Regions from separate parts of the Romboutsia sp. genome, predicted to be linked through region 3. Evidence: predicted binding sites of a transcription regulator. Region 3 holds the regulator's gene; each other region holds the start of a gene.
The links. The regulator HrcA, encoded in region 3, represses chaperone genes, less so after heat shock. The targets are predictions, from matches to a motif close to TTAGCACTCNNNNNNNNNGAGTGCTAA.
Positions count from the first base shown of each region.

Region 1: a site for HrcA is predicted at 1,254-1,280, ahead of htpG (molecular chaperone HtpG). Genes of this name have one in related genera too.
Region 2: a site for HrcA is predicted at 1,746-1,772, ahead of AC11VW_RS01740 (co-chaperone GroES). Genes of this name have one in related genera too.

Region 1 is NZ_JBXKIW010000016.1:58,477-61,778, forward strand. It holds gene AC11VW_RS01840 (methionyl aminopeptidase) at 1-620, shown strand, start outside; gene htpG (molecular chaperone HtpG) at 1,354-3,231, shown strand.
Region 2 is NZ_JBXKIW010000016.1:30,231-33,532, forward strand. It holds gene AC11VW_RS01730 (DNA-3-methyladenine glycosylase family protein) at 1-187, shown strand, start outside; gene cls (cardiolipin synthase) at 207-1,691, shown strand; gene AC11VW_RS01740 (co-chaperone GroES) at 1,952-2,236, shown strand; gene groL (chaperonin GroEL) at 2,255-3,302, shown strand, end outside.
Region 3 is NZ_JBXKIW010000051.1:106,413-109,714, reverse strand. It holds gene hemW (radical SAM family heme chaperone HemW) at 1-730, shown strand, start outside; gene hrcA (heat-inducible transcriptional repressor HrcA) at 829-1,848, shown strand; gene grpE (nucleotide exchange factor GrpE) at 1,867-2,445, shown strand; gene dnaK (molecular chaperone DnaK) at 2,575-3,302, shown strand, end outside.

The DNA of each region.
Region 1 (3,302 bases), on a different contig from region 3:
TACACGACTATACAGTATCTCAGGGGGCAGAACCAGCTCCGCTTGGATATGGAGGATTCCCAAAGAGTGTATGTACATCAATAAACAATGAAATATGCCACGGAATACCGAGTGAAGATGTAGTACTAAAAGATGGGGATATACTAAATGTAGACGTTTCTACGATATACAATGGATATTATTCAGATGCATCTAGAATGTTTATGATAGGAAATGTTAGCGATGAAGCTAAGAAGCTAGTTGAAGTAACTAAAGAATGTCTATACAAAGGGATAGAAGCGGTTAAGCCTTGGGGACATATAGGAGATATAGGTGCAGCAATACAGCAACATGCGGAAGCAAATGGATATTCTGTAGTTGAAGACTTTGGAGGGCATGGAATAGGATTACAATTTCACGAAGATCCGTTCGTATCCCACTATGGAAGTGCAAATGAAGGTATGATATTAGTTCCAGGAATGACATTCACAATAGAACCTATGATAAATCAAGGAATTTGTGAACTTTATATAGATGAAGAAAATGAATGGACTTCATATACAGATGATGGGCTATTATCAGCTCAATGGGAGCATATGGTTTTAGTAACTGAAGATGGTGTTGAAATTTTAGCAAAATAGTTTGATAAATAGCAGATGTAAAAACAGATTTAGATTTAGTAACTTTTCTTAATAATCTGTTATAAATTTCTATTGAGTTTGTAGTATATATTGATATTCTTATCTTCTGCAGATACTTGAAATATGTTGAAAGTTCATCCAAATTATTTCTTCAAATCTTACAAATATAAGTTTATATAGAATTCTTATTAGAATAATTTTAATATTTAAATTATACTTTCACAACATTTATTAAAAAATTTCTCATAAAACAATGTTCAATAAAACCTTTATTTTTTTGTACATATTCAATGGAGCAGAGAAATATCTAAAAGCATTTAGAATCATATTGAAACTGTTCACAAAATTGCAAACACCTCTTAATGCATATTTTGAAGGTTAAAATTAAAAAGAAAAACGAGATAATGAAATAGGAGCTTTAGAGCTCCTATTTTTTATTTATATGAGATTCAACAACTCAAATAAAGACTGATAATTACACACATGGTGATGTTAACTGGAAGGATAAACTTATAGTATTTAATGGCAAGGAAATAACTTATGATGCAATAGGGAATCCACTGACATATGATGTACAGGCGTTTATTTGGGAAGAAGGAAGACAACTAGCAAACTAATAAAAATTGATAAAAATTAGCACTCTATACTTGACAGTGCTAACAAAAATGCTAAAATAATAATTAATAGGGGTTCCTATATAAGAAAAATTTACTTATAACAAGGAGGATAATTTATGACAAATCAAAAAGGTAGTATATCAATACATACGGAAAATATTTTTCCGATAATAAAGAAATGGCTATATTCTGATAAAGACATATTTATAAGAGAACTTATAAGCAATGGATGCGATGCAGTAAACAAGCATAAGAAGCTTATTTCATTAGGAGAGATAGAAGGGGATAAAAATCAAAACTACAAAATAAATGTATCTATAAACAAAGAAAATTCAGCACTTATATTTGAAGATAATGGTATAGGTATGACAGAAGAGGAAGTAAACAAATATATAAATCAAGTTGCTTTTTCTGGAGCAGAAGATTTCTTTAATGAATACAAAGATAAAATGAATGAAGAAAATGATATAATAGGTCATTTTGGATTAGGATTCTATTCTTCTTTTATGGTATCTAAAAAAGTTCAAATAGACACATTATCATATAAAGAAGATGCAACAGCTGTAAGATGGGTAAGTGAAGGTGGCACAGAATATGAAATAAGTGAATGTGATAATAGAACTACAAGAGGTACAACAATTACATTATTCTTAGAAGATGATAGTAAAGAATTTTTAGAAGAATATACTGTAAGAGATATAATAGATAAATATTGTTCATTCTTACCGGTAGATATTTATTTAAATAATTGTAATGAAGAAGATAAAAAAGAAAATGAAGAAGCTGAAAAAGAACAAACTCCTATAAATAACACACAACCATTATGGTTAAAGTCACCAAAGGATTGTACGGATGAAGAATACAAAGAATTCTATAGAAATGTATTTAAGACATTTGATGAACCATTATTTTGGATACATCTAAATGTAGATTATCCATTTAATTTAAAAGGAATATTATACTTCCCTAAATTAAATAATGAATTTGAACTTATAGAAGGTAAAGTTAAGTTATATAATAATCAAGTATTCGTAGCAGATAATATAAAAGAAGTTATACCAGAGTTTTTACTATTATTAAAAGGTGTAATAGATTGTCCAGATTTACCATTAAATGTTTCTAGAAGTTTCTTACAAAATGATAAAGATGTAAGTAAAATTTCTAAGCATATAGTTAAAAAAGTTGCTGATAAATTAAAATCATTATTTAAGAATGAAAGAGAAAGCTATGAAAAATTCTGGGATGATATACAAGTATTTATTAAATATGGATGCTTAAAGGATGAAAGCTTCTATGATAAGATAAAAGACAGTATATTATTTAAAACTATAAACTCAGAATATATGACACTTAATGATTACTTAGAAAAGTGTAAGGAAAAGCATGAAAATAAAGTGTTCTATGTGAGTGATGAAGGACAACAATCTCAATATATAAAATTATTTAAAGACTATGAATTAGATGCTGTAGTATTAAATTCTACAATAGACAACCACTTTATATCTTTTGCAGAGTTTAAAAACCAAGGTGTTAGCTTTAATAGAATAGATGCAGATTTATCTGATGTATTAAAAGATGAAAAAGATATAGAGAATGCAGAAGAAAGAACTACTATAGAAAACTTATTTAAAGATTCAGTAGGTGAAAGAATAAAAACTTATTCTGTAGAAAGCCTAAGAAGTGAAGAAACTTCTGCTATTATTTTAGTATCAGAACAATCAAGAAGAATGGCTGAAATGAAATCACAATTTGCTGGAATGAACCTTGTAATGAATTTTGAAGAAGAAAAAACTTTAGTTATAAATGACAATAGTCCAATAATTAAAAAATTAGTTTCTTTAAAAGAAGAGGAGTCTAAGAAAGAACAAATATCATTAATTTGTAATCAAATAGTAGATATAGCTTTATTAGCTAACAAAGAATTAGATTCTAAGCAATTAGACGATTTTATAAAAAGAAATAATCAACTTATGAATATGATAATATCATTATAAAAAAATCCCCATTTAGGGGATTTTTTAATTGTTTTTATTGAGTAGCAATATATTTTTAACTTCAGCAACAT
Region 2 (3,302 bases), on a different contig from region 3:
AATGACAAAGATTGACACTTTCCCTGTTGATGTTTGGGTTAAGAGAGTTATGCAGGAGTTTTATGTAGAAGAAGATATGAGCTTACCTAAAATAAGAAAATATGCTATAGATAAATTCAAAGACTTATCAGGGTATGCACAACAGTATTTATTTTATTATGCAAGAGAGCTTGGTATAGGAAGGTAAATAAAAGAGGGAGTGAACTATGAGTGTTGGAGGATTTTTATTTTTAAGCTATTTAATAATATCTTATATAGCTGGAGCCATAATTTCTATGTCTATTATACTTGAGAATAGAGACCCTGCTAGAACTGTTACATGGTTATTGATATTTATATTGCTTCCAGGAATCGGGCTAGTAATTTATGCAGTTTGTGGTAAAAATATAAGAAAAAGAAAGTTATTTAAGACGCAAAAATTAGCTAATAATATAAAGGAAGAAAAATTATTTGAAAATCTACAAGAAATAGAAGAATTAGTGCAGTTGGAAAAGAATTCAATAAAAAAGAATAAACTATTAAATGAAAATGAATACGCAAAGAAAAGAGTAATAAGCATTTTATTAAATACAGGAATGTTCCCATTTACATCTAATAATAAGATAGACGTATATATAGATGGTAATCAAAAATTTGATAATCTTATTAAAGATATAAAGAATGCAAAGGATCATATACATTTAGAATATTTTATAATAAAAGATAGTGATATAGGTAGAAAGATAAAAGATTTATTAATAGAAAAATCAAAAGAAGGTATTAAAGTCCGTATTTTATATGATGATGTTGGATGTTGGAGATTTTGGTTTCATCGAGAATTTTTCAATGAAATGAAGCGAAATGGTATAGATGTTATGCCATTTTTACCAGCAAAGTTTCCTATTATAGGAGGGAAATTAAACTATAGAAATCATAGGAAAATAGTAATTATAGATGGAAAAGTCGGGTACACAGGTGGAATAAATATAGGCGATGAGTATCTAGGTAAAAATAAGAAGTTTGGATATTGGCGAGACACTCATATTAGGATAGAAGGAACCTCGGTATATATGTTACAGATGATATTTTTGATAGATTGGTACTATACAACAAGAGAAATTATTATATTAAAACAATATTTTCCTAAGATGAATTATTGTGGAGATAGTATGGTTCAAGTAGTGGCAAGTGGTCCAGATAGCGACTGGGAGGCGATACACTATGCATATTTCTCAGCTATATGCCAAGCTAAAAAGAATATATATATAGAAACACCATACTTTATACCGGATGAAAGCATCCTTAGAGCTTTAAAAAGTGCAGCATTAAGTGGAGTGGATGTAAGGATAATTTTCCCTAAAATTGCAGATCACAAAATAGTAAATAGTGCTTCATACTCATACTTTGATGATATTTTAAGATCTGGAGGAAGAGTGTATCTTTACACGAAAGGATTTATACATTCTAAGATAGTTATAATAGATGATAAAATATCTTCAACGGGTTCTGCGAATATGGACTTAAGAAGTTTTATGCTTAATTTTGAAATAAATGCATTTATATATGATGAAGATGTTGTAAGAGTAATGACAGAAGATTTTTTTGATGATTTGAAAAATAGCGAAGAAATAAAATATGCAGATTTTAATAAGAGAAATATCATCAAAAAGGCCAAAGAATCAATAGCTAGGTTATTTTCTCCCATACTATAAATATTTAACAAAAAGTATTGAAAATTATGGGTAATTAGTATACTATAATAATTGTTAGCACTCTTAATGATAGAGTGATAAAATTATTATAGTATATATTTATTTTACATAAAAATTAGCAAGTTTTAATTTATAGGAGAGCATAAGAAAGGTTTAAAAATAGTAATAAATTTAAATTTTTTTATTAAACTTATAAAGCGCCAAGAGTGGAATTTTATATATTCCTTTAATATAAACAATTCATTTAGGAGGTAAAGATCATGAAAATAAGACCATTAGCTGATAGAGTAGTGATTAAAAAGTTAGAAGCTGAAGAAAAAACTGCAAGTGGAATAGTTTTACCAGGGGCAGCTAAAGAACAACCTCAAATGGCTGAAGTTGTTGAAGTTGGACCAGGTGGAGTTGTTGATGGAAAAGAAATAGTTATGGAATTAAAAGTTGGAGATAGAGTTATATTCCAAAAATATGCAGGAAATGAAGTTAAATTAGAAGGAAAAGAATATACAATATTAAAACAAAGCGATATATTAGCTGTAGTTGAATAATATTTAGGAGGGGTTAAAATGGCTAAAGAAATTAAATTTGCTGAAGATACAAGAAGAGCTTTAGAAACTGGAGTAAACAAATTAGCAGATACAGTAAAAGTTACACTAGGACCTAAAGGAAGAAATGTTATATTAGATAAAAAATTTGGTTCACCTCTTATAACCAATGATGGTGTTACAATAGCCAAGGAAATAGAGCTAGAAGATAGATTTGAAAATATGGGAGCTCAATTAGTTAAAGAAGTTGCTACTAAAACTAATGATGTTGCAGGAGATGGTACAACAACTGCTACAGTTTTAGCTCAAGCTATAATAAGAGAAGGATTAAAGAATGTAACAGCTGGAGCTAATCCAGTTTTAATCAGAAAAGGGATACAAAAATCTGTTGAAGTAGCTGTTGAAGAATTAAAAAATCAATCAAGAACTATAGAAACGAAAGAATCAATATCTCAAGTTGCATCTATATCTGCTGGAGATGAAGAAGTAGGTAAATTAATAGCAGAAGCTATGGAAATAGTAGGAAAAGATGGTGTTATAACTGTTGAAGAGTCTAAAACTATGAACACAGAATTAGACGCTGTAGAAGGTATGCAATTTGACAGAGGATTCGTATCTGCATATATGGTAACAGATGTAGATAAGATGGAAGCTGTTTTAAATGATCCATACATATTAATAACAGATAAGAAAATATCTAATATACAAGAAATATTACCTGTACTTGAGCAAATAGTTCAACAAGGTAAAAAATTATTAATAGTAGCTGAAGATGTAGATGGGGAAGCATTATCTACATTAGTAGTTAACAAATTAAGAGGAACATTTGAAGTTGTTGCTGTTAAAGCTCCAGGATTTGGAGATAGAAGAAAAGCAATGCTTGAAGACATAGCTACACTTACTGGAGGTCAAGTAATATCTGAAGAATTAGGATATGACTTAAAAGAAGCTAATGTAACTATGTTAGGTAGAGCAGCTTCAGTTAAAGTAACTAAAGATAGTACTACTATAGTAGACGGTTATGGAGATAAGAATGCTATAGAAAATAGAGTGAATCAAATAAAACATC
Region 3 (3,302 bases):
TACTTACAATGAGTTTGAAAAAAACTATAAAGAAGCTATAGAAGTTGGTTTTGAAAATATTAATGTAGACTTAATGTATGCACTTCCTAATCAAAAACCAGAAGAGTGGAAGGAAAGTCTTGAAAAAATAGTTGAATTAAATCCATCACATATATCAGCATACTCACTTATATTAGAAGAGGGAACAAAATTATATGATATGTATGAAAATAATAAATTTGAAATGACAGATGAAGATACAGATATAGATATGTATAATTACACAATAAATTATCTAAAAGAAAATGGATATAATCAATACGAAATATCAAACTATGCTAAAGAAGGATTTGAATGTAGGCATAATATATTATATTGGAAATGTGATCACTATATTGGTTTAGGACCAGGAGCATCAGGATATTTAATCAATTATAGATATAATAATGTAGAAAGTTTGCAAGATTATCATGAAAAATTAAGTAAAAACAAAAAACCTATAGAAAATTTAGAAAAATTAAGTATAGAAGATAAAATTCAAGAAAAAATATTTATGGGACTTAGGATGAATGAAGGAATAAAATTTGATGATTTAAAAAAACAATTTAATGTAGATGTTAAGGAAAAATATAGTAATCAAATTAAAGAACTAAAAGAAAAAGGACTTATAAATGAAAGTATAGCTGGATTTAGCCTCACTCAAAGAGGTAGAGAAATATCTAATAGTGTTTTTGTAGAATTCATAAATTAATTCAAAAGTGTTGACAAAGATAAAATATAATGATATATAATATATATAATCTTTTTAGCACTCGAATATAGTGAGTGCTAACAGCTAGGAGGTGTAGTATGGAATTGAATGAAAGAAAATTAAATATCCTCAGAGCTATAATTAAAGATTATATACAAACAGCCGAGGCTGTAGGATCAAGGACGATATCTAAAAAGTATGACTTAGGTATTAGTGCTGCGACTATAAGAAATGAAATGGCTGACCTTGAAGAGCTTGGTTATCTTATTCAGCCACATACTTCTGCAGGTAGAGTTCCATCTGAAAAAGGTTATAAGCTTTATGTAGACTTACTTATGAGCCAAGGAGAATTAAGTGATCAAGAAAAGATATTAATGGAACAATGTGTACACAATAATGTAAATCATATAAAAGATTTAATTCATGAAACATCTAAGCTATTATCTCAGCTTACTAACTATACAACGGTAGCAGTGACTAAAAGTTTAGTAAATCAAAGTGTTATCAAACACATACAGTTGGTAGAGATGAATGATAATAAAATATTACTAATAGTTGTAACGGACAAAGGTGATATAAAAAATGCTAACCTTACCACTAATATTTATTTAGACCAATCTAAGTTAAATTTAATCTCTGACAATCTTACTAAGAAGCTTGGAGGGAAAAGTTTCACAAACTTAGATACAAGGCTAATTGAATTTATAAAATATGAAATAAGTGAATATTCAGCATTTATAGATGAACTTATAAGTGCTTTGAATTTTGATATATCAGATGAAGACTCTTTAGTTTCTTTAAATGGAGCGACTAATATATTTAGTTATCCAGAATTTAATGACATACTAAAAGCTAAATCATTTCTAAACATGTTAGAACAAAAAGAAATTATAGCTAGTATGATGAAATCAAAGGGGATTCAAAAAGATAACATAAACATAATTATTGGTAGTGACAATGATTGTGAACTGGCTCAAGATTGCAGTATGGTTACAGCAACATACAATATTGATAAAGATTTAGTAGGTCGTATAAGTTTTATAGGTCCAACAAGAATGGATTATTCTAGGATTTATGCAATAGTAAATTATATGAGCTTATTATTTAACAAAAAATAAATTGAGGGGTGTAATATCTTGCAAGAAAAAAATATAGAACAAGAAGAGCTAAAAGAAGAAGTAGATGCTTTAGTAGATGAAGAAGTTCAAACTGAAGATATAGAAGAATCTGAAGAAAGTAACTGTGAAGATAATGTTTCTGACATAAATGATAAGTTACAAGAAAATAAATTACAAGAAGAAATAGATGTACTTAATGAACAATATCAAAGACTTCAAGCAGAATATTCAAACTATAGAAGAAGAACTCAACAAGAGAAAGAAACTATAGGATTATTTGCAAATGAAAAGATATTAGGAGAATTAATACCAGCTATAGACAACATGGAGAGAGCACTTCAAGCTTGTGAAAACAAAGAAGATACTATGTACCAAGGAATAGATATGGTATATAAGCAACTTCAAAGTACTTTAACAAAATTTGGAGTACAAGAGATAGAAGCACTAGATTGTGACTTTGATCCAAACCTACACTTAGCTGTAATGCAAGAAAGTGTAGAAGGAGTAGATGCCAATAAAATAGTAATGGTACTTCAAAAAGGATACAAATTAGGAACTAAAGTACTAAGAGCTAGTATGGTTAAGGTTTCTTGCTAGTAATTAACTTTATACACAATACAGTACTTAAAATTAATTATGCTAATAAAAAATGTTTGCATAAAAGCAAACGTAAAATTTAAAATAAAAAATTAATATATAAAAAATTACTTTAGGAGGAATTAAACAATGGGAAAAATAATAGGAATAGATTTAGGAACAACTAATTCATGTGTTGCAGTTTTAGAAGGTGGAGAAGCTCAAATAATAACAAATGCAGAAGGTATGAGAACTACTCCATCAGTAGTAGCATTTACTAAAGATGGTGAAAGAATAGTAGGAGAGCCAGCAAAAAGACAAGCAGTTACAAATGCTGATAAAACAATAATATCTATAAAAACTCATATGGGTACAGATTACAAAGTTGACATAGATGGTAAAGGATATACGCCACAAGAAATATCTGCTATAACATTACAAAAATTAAAGGCAGATGCAGAAGCTTACTTAGGTCAACCAGTAACAGAAGCTGTTATAACAGTTCCAGCATACTTTACAGATGCTCAAAGACAAGCAACTAAAGATGCGGGTAGAATAGCAGGATTAGAGGTTAAGAGAATAATAAACGAACCAACTGCCGCAGCTCTTGCTTACGGTATGGATAAATTAGATCAAGAAAAGAAAATATTAGTATTCGATTTAGGTGGAGGGACATTCGACGTTTCTATACTTGAAATCGGAGATGGAACATTTGAAGTTTTAGCTACTGCTGGTAACAACAGATTAGGTGGAGATGACTTTGACCAAATAGTAATAGATTACTTAGCTGAAGAGTTTAAAAAAGCTGAAGGTGTAGACTTAAGAAATGATAAGATGGCGCTTCAAAGATTAAAAGAAGCTGGTGAAAAAGCTAAAAA